4 regions of the Bacillus sp. GbtcB14 genome follow, and region 4 is predicted to be linked to each of the others. Evidence: predicted binding sites of a transcription regulator. Region 4 holds the regulator's gene; each other region holds the start of a gene.
The links. The regulator Rex, encoded in region 4, represses fermentation and respiration genes when NADH is low (regulators of the CRP and FNR family bind a similar motif). The targets are predictions, from matches to a motif close to TTGTGAAATATTTCACAA.
Positions count from the first base shown of each region.

Region 1: a site for Rex is predicted at 1,196-1,213, ahead of hcp (hydroxylamine reductase). Genes of this name have one in related genera too.
Region 2: a site for Rex is predicted at 1,676-1,693, ahead of pflB (formate C-acetyltransferase). Genes of this name have one in related genera too.
Region 3: a site for Rex is predicted at 1,366-1,383, ahead of KVT31_RS11855 (formate/nitrite transporter family protein). Genes of this name have one in related genera too.

Region 1 is NZ_JAGXJT010000005.1:160,748-163,967, forward strand. Features, by position in the region: gene KVT31_RS16380 (hypothetical protein) at 1-1,001, opposite strand, end outside; gene hcp (hydroxylamine reductase) at 1,278-2,564, shown strand; gene KVT31_RS16390 (PadR family transcriptional regulator) at 3,028-3,220, shown strand, end outside.
Region 2 is NZ_JAGXJT010000008.1:184,764-187,983, reverse strand. Features, by position in the region: gene pflB (formate C-acetyltransferase) at 1-1,565, opposite strand, end outside; gene KVT31_RS22300 (glycosyltransferase family 2 protein) at 1,905-3,220, opposite strand, start outside.
Region 3 is NZ_JAGXJT010000003.1:569,932-573,151, forward strand. Features, by position in the region: gene KVT31_RS11845 (prepilin peptidase) at 1-76, shown strand, start outside; gene KVT31_RS11850 (cyclic-phosphate processing receiver domain-containing protein) at 91-402, shown strand; gene KVT31_RS11855 (formate/nitrite transporter family protein) at 430-1,281, opposite strand; gene KVT31_RS11860 (TerC family protein) at 1,485-2,279, opposite strand; yybP-ykoY riboswitch at 2,370-2,535, opposite strand; gene KVT31_RS11865 (TrkH family potassium uptake protein) at 2,574-3,220, opposite strand, start outside.
Region 4 is NZ_JAGXJT010000027.1:4,189-7,408, reverse strand. Features, by position in the region: gene groES (co-chaperone GroES) at 1-2, opposite strand, end outside; gene KVT31_RS28815 (CPBP family intramembrane glutamic endopeptidase) at 404-1,153, shown strand; gene KVT31_RS28810 (YdiK family protein) at 1,150-1,341, shown strand; gene KVT31_RS28805 (redox-sensing transcriptional repressor Rex) at 1,371-2,000, opposite strand; gene KVT31_RS28800 (ABC-F family ATP-binding cassette domain-containing protein) at 2,188-3,220, shown strand, end outside.

The sequences.
Region 1 (3,220 bases), on a different contig from region 4:
GTTACTACATTTTCCTCTAATACTTCTACCTGTACTTGTTCATCGTTTCTCCAATTGATATGGAAGTTCTCTGTCGTATACATGTCCTTAAGAGTGACCTCTTTATATTTTTCTAAAATGCTCCCTCTTTCCCCATAATAGATTCTTACAGTTGAACTGGGACTTGGTCCTTTTGATTTTATTGTTTCTCTAAACTCGATAATATTTATTAGATTTGGAGATTCACTTTTTTGAAAGGTAAAGGAACTGACCACTTTTTGTACTTTCTTAAAAATAGAACCACTGGATTTATTTGATATGCTAAATTCTACAACTTCAGGTACTGTTTCTTTTCCGCGTAGTGTTATTGTTGCTTCATAATCATTTTTCCAATCTACTGAAACGTTTGAGGGATCGAGACGTTCCCCATCATTTGCAATACTCGTGTCCAAATGTTCCCACAAGCCGTATTTAATTCTGACGGGAGAGGAACTAAGAGAAGAGTCCGAATCTATTTTCACTACTTTAATTGTATTTTTATTATTTGGAGAATGACTTTTTTTAAGTGTAACGTCCTGTACATACAAAAAGTAAGAAAAACAGCCTACTACTAAAATAATTGGAATTAAAATACGTATGGCAGTAACGGGACGAATTCGTGTCGTTTTTTTCTTCGTACTTTTTATACTTTGTTCAAGGTCTTTTTCAATACTCGTTTGAACTTTTACTTTGGGCAGGCGAATAAGCCACCAAATGAAAGCTATAAGTAGTAAGAAAAGAGGTATTCCTTGAATAAAGAGAAATCCTTTCCAAAAATCAAGTCTAGTACTATATGGAGAATCTGTTGCCATCACCCCTATAAAAAGTGCCACTGGACTTGCAAGTATATTTATCCCTAAACCGATCATTATGAATGAAAGATTTTTATTCCTAATTTTTCGTGACCCAGCCATAATAAACAGAAATACTGCAATACCGAGTATAAGAAATAGTATCCCATAATAAAACATCATATATACCATATTATCCCTCCATAATTTTGATTGTACCATCAACAAGGAAAATTTTGTGAAATATTAGATGGATATGATATTTGCATTTCTTAAAAGTGCGCCGATATATTATGCAAATAAAGTATCATACGGAAGTATTAATATCAGAAGACAGTAAAAATATTATGTCAACAATGTGAACTGTCACAAATTTATACATATTATTGTGATTCATATCACATCCCTTTTCCTCTATGGGTATTATGCTTAGGTTGTAAGCAATGATTGGGAGAGGGTGGGATGATCATGTTTTGTTATCAATGTGAACAAACGCCAACAGGCGGATGTAAAGTAATGGGTGTTTGCGGTAAAAATGAAACAATTGCAAGTTTACAAGATACGATTGTGTTTGGGCTAAAAGGAATTGCAGCTTATCGTACGCATGCTGCTCAGCTAGGGTATACGGATGCATTTGTAGATGCTACGACGCAAGAAGCGTTGTATATGACATTAACAAATTCTAACTTTAATGAACAAGAACATATTGATATGGCTATGAAAGTTGGCAAAGCAGCTTTACGAGTAATGGAGTTGTTAGATGAGGCACATACGAATCACTTTGGTGTTCCAGAGCCTGTTCAAATTACACAAAACCATGTAGAAGGTAAAGCAATTGTAGTTACTGGTCATAATTTATTTGCACTAGAAGAATTATTAAAGCAAACAGAAGGAAAAGAAATTAATATTTATACGCATTCTGAAATGTTACCAGCACATGGTTATCCGCAGCTGAAAAAATATAAGCATTTAAAAGGAAATATTGGTAAGGCATGGTATGATCAACGACGTCTTTTTGAAAAATTTACAGGTGCCATATTAGCGACAACAAACTGTGTTATGCCAATTAAAGGATCATACTCTGATCGATTCTTTTCATATGATATTGCAGGCTTAGAGGGTGTACAAAAAATTGAAAATGATGATTTTGCACCATTGATTCAAAAAGCGATAGAACTTCCAGAAGTACGTATGGAGTCGGATGAACAGTTAGTAACAGGCTTTCATCATAATACAGTATTATCATTAGCTCCAGAAATTATTGAGGCAGTAAATGAAGGAAAGATTAAGCGTTTCTTTGTCATCGCAGGTTGTGATGCTCCAGGGAAAGGCGGAGAATATTATCGTGAACTAGCAACGTCACTTCCACCAGAAACGGTTATTTTAACAACTTCTTGCGGGAAATTCCGTTTTAATGATGTGAGTTATGGTGTTGTACCTGGTACGGAGATTCCACGTTACATTGACTTAGGGCAATGTAATAATTCAATTTCTACAGTGAAAATAGCGGTCGCTTTAGCAGATGCTTTTCGGTGCGAAGTGAATGAATTGCCAGTTAGTATTGTCTTATCATGGTTTGAACAAAAAGCGGTTGCCATTTTACTTGGGCTATTTAGTCTTGGTATTCAAGATATTCGCATTGGTCCAAAGGCGCCTGAATTTATTTCACCTGGCGTGCTTGATGTATTACAAGAAGCATTTGGTTTGAAACTGATTACAACTGCAGCGGAAGATATGGATATGATGTTATCGTAACAAAAATATGATTCGATTTATTAATTTCGGTATAATATAGCACCCCAAAACAAAAATGTAGAATGTTTGCTTTGGGGTATTTTCTTTTCTTAGTGGAATAGGTTTGTGGCGAAAGTTATTCAAAAAAAATTGACTGTATCTAATAGGTAATAGCTGATTTTAGAAAAATATAAAAATCAAGTTGACATTTACGACTACTCAGTCATACAATGTACTTGTAATAGGTGATACTGAGTAGTGTTGTTTCTCGAAATATTTTCAGTAAACAATGGGTAATAGCTGATTTTAGAAAAATTTTAAAAATCAGTTGACATCCACCGCTACTTAGTCATACAATGTAGTTGTAATAAGTAATACTGAATAGTGTGATTTTACTCAAAAGCTATTCAGTAAAAATTCGCCTTAGTACTCTGTAATACTGAATATAAGTCAGACAGAATAGGGGGTAAAGGAGGATCATAACATGGAAAATTTAACTGAAATGCTGAAAGGTTCACTGGAAGGGTGTGTTCTGGAAATCATTAGCCGCCGTGAAACGTACGGCTATGAGATTACTCGCCACCTGAATGATCTTGGGTTTACCGAAGTCGTAGAAGGGACGGTTTATACTATCCTCGTGCGATTAGAAAAGAAAAAGCTTGTGAATATTGAAAAGA
Region 2 (3,220 bases), on a different contig from region 4:
GCAATACCTGTTGCCATTGTACGAAGGACATTTGTATCATGAAGTGCCATTTCAATACGTTCGTAGCTATATTTATCGTGCATGTAGTGAATAACATTTAATGTGTTTAAGTATAGACCAGCTAACCATTCCATTGTCATATCAAACTTATGCATAACTTCTTCATAATCTAATACTTCAGAAGTAATTGGTGCGTACTCAGGACCAACTTGTGCTTTAGATTTTTCATCTTTACCACCGTTAATCGCATATAATAATGCTTTTGCTAAGTTTGCACGTGCGCCGAAGAACTGCATTTGTTTACCAATTCTCATTGCAGATACACAACAAGCAATTCCATAGTCATCGCCGTAGTCAGCACGCATAATGTCATCATTTTCATATTGAATTGCTGATGTTTTAATAGACATTTTCGCACAGTAGTTTTTAAAGTTCTGTGGTAATTGTTTAGACCAAAGAACTGTTAAGTTTGGCTCTGGAGCTGGTCCTAAATTATCTAATGTATGCAAGAAACGGAATGAGTTCTTTGTTACTAATGGACGACCATCTAATGCCATACCACCGATAGACTCAGTTACCCAAGTTGGGTCACCAGAGAATAATTCATTATAATCAGGTGTTCTTGCAAATTTCACAAGACGTAATTTCATAATGAAGTGATCCACAATTTCTTGTACTTCTTCTTCTGTTAAAGTACCATTTGCTAAATCTCTTTCAATATAAATATCTAAGAATGTAGAAGTACGTCCAAGACTCATCGCAGCTCCGTTTTGCTCTTTAATTGCTGCAAGATATGCGAAGTATAACCATTGGAATGCTTCTTGCGCGTTTGTGGCAGGCTTAGAAATATCAAAGCCATGAGAAGCAGCCATTTGTTTTAACTCTTGAAGGGCACGCATTTGCTCAGATAACTCTTCGCGTAAACGCATTGTATCTTCGCTCATTACACCGCCAGTTAAATTCAAATCAGCTTTTTTCACTTCAATTAAATGATCAATACCATATAATGCTACGCGTCGGTAGTCACCGATAATACGTCCACGTCCGTATGCATCTGGAAGACCAGTAATTACACCTGATCTACGAGCCGCTTTCATTTCTGGTGTGTATGCATCAAATACACCTTGATTATGCGTTTTTCTCCAGTCTCTGAAAATACGACTAAGTTCTTTATCCATTTCGTACCCATAAGATTCACAAGCTTGTTCCGCCATACGAATACCACCATATGGTTGTAAAGAACGTTTAAATGGTTTTTCAGTTTGGAAACCGACTACTTTTTCAATATCTTTATTTAAATATCCTGGTTCATGTGATGTAATAGAAGAAACAATTTTTGTATCCATATCAAGAACGCCACCGTTTTCACGTTCTTTCGTTGTTAAATCCATTACTTGATCCCAAAGTTGTTTCGTTGCTTCAGTTGCTCCCGCTAAGAAAGATTCATCTCCTTCGAAAACGTTTACATTATTTAAAATGAAATCGCGAACATCAATCTCTGCTTTCCATTTTTCACCTTTAAAGTTTTCCCATGCGTTTTTAACATTTTCTAATACTTGAGTCATCCTAATCTCCTCCATTTTTGATTAGTACAGGACTAAGATTTTTTATATAACAGCTTACACACTTAGAATACTACTTTTTGGCGAAAGTGAACGAAATAGTTGTGACATGTTTGTGAAATGTTGAGCAATCTACTATATACATAGTGTTAACTTCACTTAAAAGTCTTTATAATTAACCCTTTCCTTAATTGTATTTTTTTGGTATCCTTATATACGAGTCCTATTTTGTAATACAAAAACAATACCCATTGTAGAGCTGTAATACTCTTATCTCCTAATCTGTTATAGTTTTTATAACAGAACAAAAAAGTGTACATATGTTGTACACTTTTTTTGTTACTACTCTAAAACATCTCTTTTTCTATTCCCATCATAGAATCCACCACGACTACCTTCTAATACAATTAATTGCTCTAATCCTTCTATATGATCACCTATAATCCGCAAGACAGCTGGAGGGTGACCTATTTTTGCAAAATGTTCACTGGGACGAATACGGTTCATCTTATCGACCTCTACACGACTTACACACGCAATCTCAAATCCTGACAGAATAGCTTTCACTTGGGCTACACAAGGTGAAAGTAAAGATCTATATCCGATTTCTTTCAAACACTTACGACTAAACCCATTCGGTACAGCGATAAGAGAGCCTACTCCTAGGTCTTTTCTATCACAAGCTAAATTTAATGCATATTTAAATGCAGTTACAAGATGAAGCGGTACTCTTAAATCTAAATAATGATTTAGATCATTTAAGGCGACATCCATTCCATCTGCAATAGCTTTTGCGAAAGGATATAATTCCCTAGCTGGAATAACAAAGTCACCATCTATAAATAATACAATTTCCCCTTTTGCAAAATAAGTTCCAAGTGAACGCCCCACATCATTTCCAAGTGCTTCTTTATATACAATTGTTGTTGCTCCCTTGTCTTTTGCAATCGTTTCTGTTTGATCAGACGAACCATTTACAACAACGATAATTTCAAAAGGTTCAATTTTGCGGAGCTCTTCTATAACGTTTCCAATTGTTTTCTCTTCATCTTGTACAGGAATAATGACCGATAATTGCTTTCCTTTATACAACTTAGATGTGACGCCCCATCCTTGATAAAAATTTTCGAAACTTAAAGTATGATAAACACACTCTCTTTTCCTATTTCCATCATAATATCCTCCGCGCTCATCACTGCCCGCTATTCGCTCCGCTACAGCTTCTATATGGTCACCTATCATCCGTTTTTCAGATTGAGAAAGACCCGTTCCATACGCTGCATGCTCGGTTGGCCGAAATTTATTTGGCGTAATAACATCTATTGCACAATGACGACTAATTCTCCATTTGCTTTGTACTAGGCGTAAATGAGCTACAATAGGATTCACAAAACATTCATATCCAATGCTTTGAACAACTTCTTTCGTCAACGCATGAGGTACAGATAATAAAGAATCAATTTTTAACTCTTCACGCTCTAACATTGCATTTAATATTTGGCGCCATACTGTCACGGAGTGCGGTTTTTGTTTCTTTAAAAATAGTGCGTCCAAATTATTTAAAACGATGTCGGCCTGATCATGTAAAATTGGATTCAGGAATAATTGTAATTTTGAAGTTTGAATAGCAAAATCTCCATCTATAAATAGTAGTACAT
Region 3 (3,220 bases), on a different contig from region 4:
GAGGACTCAAATTCCGTTTGGCCCTTTTATTAGCCTTGGGGCGATATGTTATATGTTGGTCACATATACAAAATAGAGAGGGGATAGAAAATGAATGTATATATGGATGATCAAAGAAGTTGTCCATACGGGTATGTGCCGGCAACTACAGTAGAATGTGCCTTACAAATGGTTCGGGATTATGATGTGAATATTCTTTCCCTTGATTTTAATATGGGGTGGGGAGAAAAAAGTGGATTAGATTTTGTAGAAGTTTTTTGTAAAGAGGGTTTATATGTAAATGAAATTCGCCTTCATACGAATGATGTCATCGGTATGTACAAGATGAAACAGAGGATTAATAAGGGAAAGGAAGAAGGAGAGATTAATCCTTACCTTGTTGTTAAATATGTAGGGAGCTAAAAACTCCAAAGTGAAACTTTGGAGTTTTTAATGTTTCATATGAGCTTGTAAAGGAATGATTTCCTCTGTTTGAGCGGCTACTAATTCAGTCTCTTCCTGTTTAACATCAGGTGCTTTCTTTGTTAAGTAATGATATACCATGCCAACAAATACAGATCCGCCAATAATGTTACCGATTGTAACTGGAATTAAGTTGTGAATAGCGCCCGCGAAAGTAATTGTATCAGGATGTGGTGATAATAAAGATAAGGCAAACAATGATAAGTTTGCGATACTATGCTCATAACCAGATAAAAAGAAAGTGAAAACGAGCATCATCATCATTAGTATTTTGGCTGTGTCACCTTTCACTTGAGAAGGTAAGAAGCAAGCAAGACATACGAGCCAGTTACATAAAATCGCTTTAAAGAATAATTGCATTGTAGGTGTATTCATCTTTCCTTCAACAACTTTATTCATGAAATGACCGTGATCAATGGCTTCGAAAATGCCAGTTGCGTAAAATAGTAAGGCAAAGAATAAAGCGCCAGCTAAGTTACCCGCATAACAAGCAACCCAGTTGCGAAGTGTATCAGAAATAGTTGTTTCTTTTCTTAAAGTTGCTACAGTGAAATACATTGTGTTTCCAGTAAACAATTCAGCGCCACCATATATAATAAGAACGAGAGCAATTCCGAAAAACATAGAAGCAGCTAAATAAGTTGCTGGTGAATCTGCAATGTGAAAAAAGTTACCTAATTTAAAACATAGTACAATAATAAAACCGATATAAATACCCGCAAGTGCGGCACGAATGAAATATTGCATCGGGTTTGTATCTAGCATTTGTTTTTTGCTCTTAGCCAGTTTGACAACATAATCTAATCCTTGTTCTAGCATGAGTAATACGCTCCTTTAGTACATCATCTATAAATACTCCTTATATGAATAAAGTACATGGAATTGTTCTTAGTTTCAATAAGTTTGTGCAATGTTTCACAAAAAGGACATACATGCATTAAGAAAACGTTTACAAAAGATAGTATAATGGAATTTTTTCTGGACATTGAGAGGAGGAAGGGAAAAAAGAAAAAGCGCTGTAATTACAGCGCTTTTTCGTCTAAATTCTTTTCTACTTTTACTTCTACTTCTTTCGAGAAGAACCAACCGCCAACTGCGATTCCAACTAATACAATCCAGAATGTAAGTTTCCATGGTGTAGATTCTGGGAATGAATGCGGAATTACATTTAATGCAGGGTGTGCTAATGTATAAACTGCTAACTTCACACCAACCCAACCTACAATTAAGAATGCTGCAGTTTCAAGTCCTGGTTTACGTTTTAAGATTTGTACGAAAGCAGTTGCTGCAAATCGCATAATGATTAATCCGATAAGTCCACCTACAAAGATAACAACGAATTGCCCAGTATCAAGACTACCAACTGTACCTAATCCTGTTTTTGGTAAAGTCATTGCTAATGCAACAGCAGCTAAAATTGAATCAACCGCGAAGGCGATATCAGCAACCTCAACTTTAAATACAGTCCACCAAAAATTCTCTTGTTTTTTCTTTGCTTCTTTTTCTTCTGCTTCTTCATCCGTATTCTTTTTAACATACGTTTTAAATAAGTGATTACCAGCAATAAACATAAGGTAAATGGCACCAATTGCTTGCACTTGCCATACATCGACTAAGAACGAGATCATAAATAACGATCCGAATCGGAAAACAAATGCCCCCGCTAATCCATAAAATAGTGCTTTCTTTCGTTTTTCTTCTGGTAAATGTTTTACCATAATTGCAAGAACAAGAGCGTTATCAGCCGCTAAAATCCCTTCAAGTGCAATTAGGATGAGTAATACCCAACCATACTCCAATAATAATGATACATCCATGTAAATTCTCCTCTCATTTCTATAAGTACTAAATAAGTGAAGAATTTCCCCACTATTTAGTTTCCCCATACTCCTACCTATTAACTTTGGAAGAATTTGGTAATGAATACAAAAAAGACCTCTGCCGTTAATAGGCAAAGGTCTTGCTAGACATATGTAATGAAAATGCCAACAAAGCCGGAAGAACTAAGTTCTACGTAATGACGACTTTGTTTCCAAGAAATATTCTTGGACGCTACTCCCCTTTGGAGATATGCTATTGTACTCTCATTATATGGATAATTTATACGGTTGTCAACCTGTTAAAATATCTTCATTCGGATATTTTATTTTTCGGTTCTTTTTACGTGCAAATGAAAAAGCCAATGTTAAAGGTCCCATTTTCCCAAAAAACATCATAAAGATGATAATAGCTTTTCCAATCATAGTTAGGTGTGGTGTGAAATTCATACTGAGACCGACAGTCCCAAATGCTGAAAATACTTCGAAAGCACTCATCAATAGAGGAACTCGCTCAGTAATACTTAAAATTAAAATAGCAAAAAAGATAAATGAGATGGAAATAATAGTGATGGTCAATGCTTTGACAATGAGAGTATCTTTAATAGATTTTTTAAACACGACAATATCATTTTGTTCTTGTAAAAATTTAAATACCCCAAAAAACATGATTAAAAAGGTTGTTAACTTAATTCCACCACCAGTTGAAGCACTACCAGCGCCAATAAACATAAGGAGCATCATTAATAGTAGGGAAGGCTTTGATAATGCAGAAATATCAATTGTATTAAACCCGGCAGTACGAGTTGAAACCGCCTGGAAATAAGCGGCCATGCCTTCTTCAAATGGGGTAAAGCCTCTCATAGAAAGGGAATTGTGGAACTCGAATATAAAAATAAAAATAGTCGCAATAATATTGACGATTAGAGTAGAAGAGAGCA
Region 4 (3,220 bases):
ATGAACAATAACCTCCTCATTTTGTTATGTAAATTTTATTTATTAGCACTCAAGTCACTCGAGTGCTAACACACTTATAATAATAAATAATCTCAATTTCTTTTGCAAGTAAAAAAATCATAATTTTTTCGCAAATTAAGCTATACACTTTTCTATATAGAGTCCCTCTTCTTCTACCTTTACTATATGAATCGTTGTTTCCACTACTCGTATGTTACAATATGAAAGGACACCCTAAGTTGTTTTCGCTACACACACAACTTTCTCCTGTCTTCTATTATAATTTCAAATAAGGATTTACGAAAAAAACATAATTTAAGTGAGGTTTATATCGTAGGTAGCATACTTACATGTTATCCTACCTTATCTCATACACTAGAGTTAGAAAGGATGGTTAAACCATTTGAAAAAACAATATTGGTGGGTTATCGTTACATACATTTTAATGCAGTTATCATCCATTGCTGGATTACCACTTCTGCTGAAAACTGGACTTTATGATAACAGGGGATTTACTAGAGAAGAGAAATTTCAACTCATAACTGGCCACTGGGCAATCATTAGCTTCTTTATTGCATTATGTATCGTACTTTGGTTACTTAGAACAGATATTCGTGACAGACGTTTAGATACAACGCGCTCTACTGTTCCAGCTACGATTGGTTGGATTTTTATCGGGTTCTTCCTAGCATTTTTCTCACAAAGTATTGCCGGTATGATAGAAATGCGTGTATTAGGAATTAAACCTGGATCAGAAAATACAGCGAGACTTATGGATATCGCTAGAACGACACCTTGGTTCCTTATCGTCATCTCTATAATAGGACCTATTTTGGAAGAAATCGTATTTAGAAAAATTTTATTTGGTACACTTTATAAGAAGTTTAACTTCTTTATTGCTGCTATCATTAGTTCTCTCGTATTCGCAGCAATTCATTTTGATTTCACTCACTTATTGGTATACACTTCTATGGGACTCGTATTCGCCTTTTTATATGTAAAAACGAAGCGTATTATCGTCCCTATCGCAGCTCATGTCGCAATGAATACATTAGTTGCAGTTGCTCAAGTTTTAATGAGCAATGAACAAATTCAAGAAATGATTAAAGAAGCTGAAAAAATGCAAGGCTTTATCGGAGGATTTTTAGTATGAGAAACTCACCATTGTTCATGGCTGCATTGTACTTCCTTCTAGGATGTATCTTTACACGCTTCGCCATTACGAACGTAACAGATACAATCTGGAATATGTGGACAATACTATTCGCAGTTATGGCAACAATTGATTTTAATTTGGCACTTCGCCTTATCTTAGTTAAATTCACAAAGAAAAAACAATAATAAAACGCAGAGGTTGCTTCCTCTGCGTTTTATTGTGGATAATTCTTCAAAAAGTAAACCAGTGTTTGTAGCTCTACTGCTAAATCAATATGATGAATTCTTATATTGTCTGACACATTTAAGCGTGCTGGTGTGAAATTTAAAATACCATGCACATTCGTTTCTGCCAATCTATCTGCTACAGATTGTGCTACTGTAGCGGGTACTGTTAATATTGCCACTTGTATATCAGTTGATAAACGTTCTTCTAATTCATCTAAATGATATACAGGAATGCCCCCGATTTCTGTCCCGACTTTCTCTTCACTAACATCAAACGCCATTTCAATTTTTGTATTATTGTTTTTCGTGAAATTATAATGTAAGAAAGCGGTCCCTAAATTACCTACTCCAATAAGCGCTACACGTGTTATATCATCTTGGTCGAGTGTTTCACGGAAAAATGATAATAAATAATTTACGTTATATCCATAACCTTTTTTCCCTAACGCTCCAAAATATGAAAAATCTCTTCGAATCGTTGCGGAATCAACTTTTACCGCTTCGCTCAATTCGGCTGATGAAACACGTTGCTTACCAGAAAGAGATAAGTTTTGGATAAATCGATAGTATAGAGGCAATCGTTTGGCAGTGGCCTGTGGAATTTTTTGCTGATCCATATAACCTCTCCTCTCTTCCTATCTTTATTCATATACTTGAATCAAATACAGAAGTTTAGCACTCATGAATTTCCCTGTATAATAAAGAGAAGAAGTATTCTCTCTTTATTTTAAACTATACACTATTTTTAGTATGATTGAGAAATATAAACATGGCAAAGTTAAGAAATTATTTGAGGTGAAAACATTGATTTTATTACAAGTAAACGCGCTTACGAAATTATACGGTGCAGAAACGATTCTTGCAAACATAAAATTAGAAGTTCAAACGAAAGATCGTATCGCATTAGTCGGACGAAATGGAGCCGGAAAATCTACATTATTAAAAATAATAGCTGGTGAGCTATCCCATGATGGTGGCGAAATTATAAAACCGAAAGATGTCTCAATCGGATATTTAGCTCAGAATACCGGGTTAGAAACGTCTTTAACAATTTGGGATGAAATGTTAACCGTCTTTACACACTTGCAACAAATGGAGACAAAACTTCGAAGGCTAGAGCAAGAGATGGGAAAAGAAGAAAACTTTTCAAACGAGGCTACATATGAAAGATTATTAGCTGACTATGACCAATTACAATTAGATTATAAAGATCAAGGTGGATATCAGTACGAAGCAGATATTCGCTCGATTTTAAGTGGTCTTGGCTTCCCAGTTGAAACGCACCAGACGACGATTTCTACATTAAGCGGTGGACAAAAAACAAGATTAGCTCTCGGTAAATTATTATTAACGAAACCAGACCTACTTATTTTGGACGAGCCTACAAACCATTTAGACATCGAAACATTGACATGGCTTGAACAATATTTACAAGGCTATCCTGGCGCAATACTAATCGTTTCTCATGACCGTTATTTCTTAGATAAACTCGTTACACAAGTATATGAAATTTCGAATAAAGAAAGCAGACGATTTGTTGGTAACTACAGTAAATATTTAGACTTAAAATCAGCATTATACGAGCAAGACATGAAACGTTATGAAAAACAACAAGATGAAATCGCTAAGCTTGAGGATTTCGTTCAAAAAAATATAGCTCGCGCATCTACGACAAAACGTGCGCAAAGCCGTCGTAAACAATTAGATAGAATGGAATTATTGACTAGACCATTAGGTGATTCTAAGTCAGCATCCTTCCACTTCGATATCGAAAAACAAAGTGGAAATGATGTTTTACAAGTAAAGGATGCAACTATCGGCTATGATGAGGATCCTA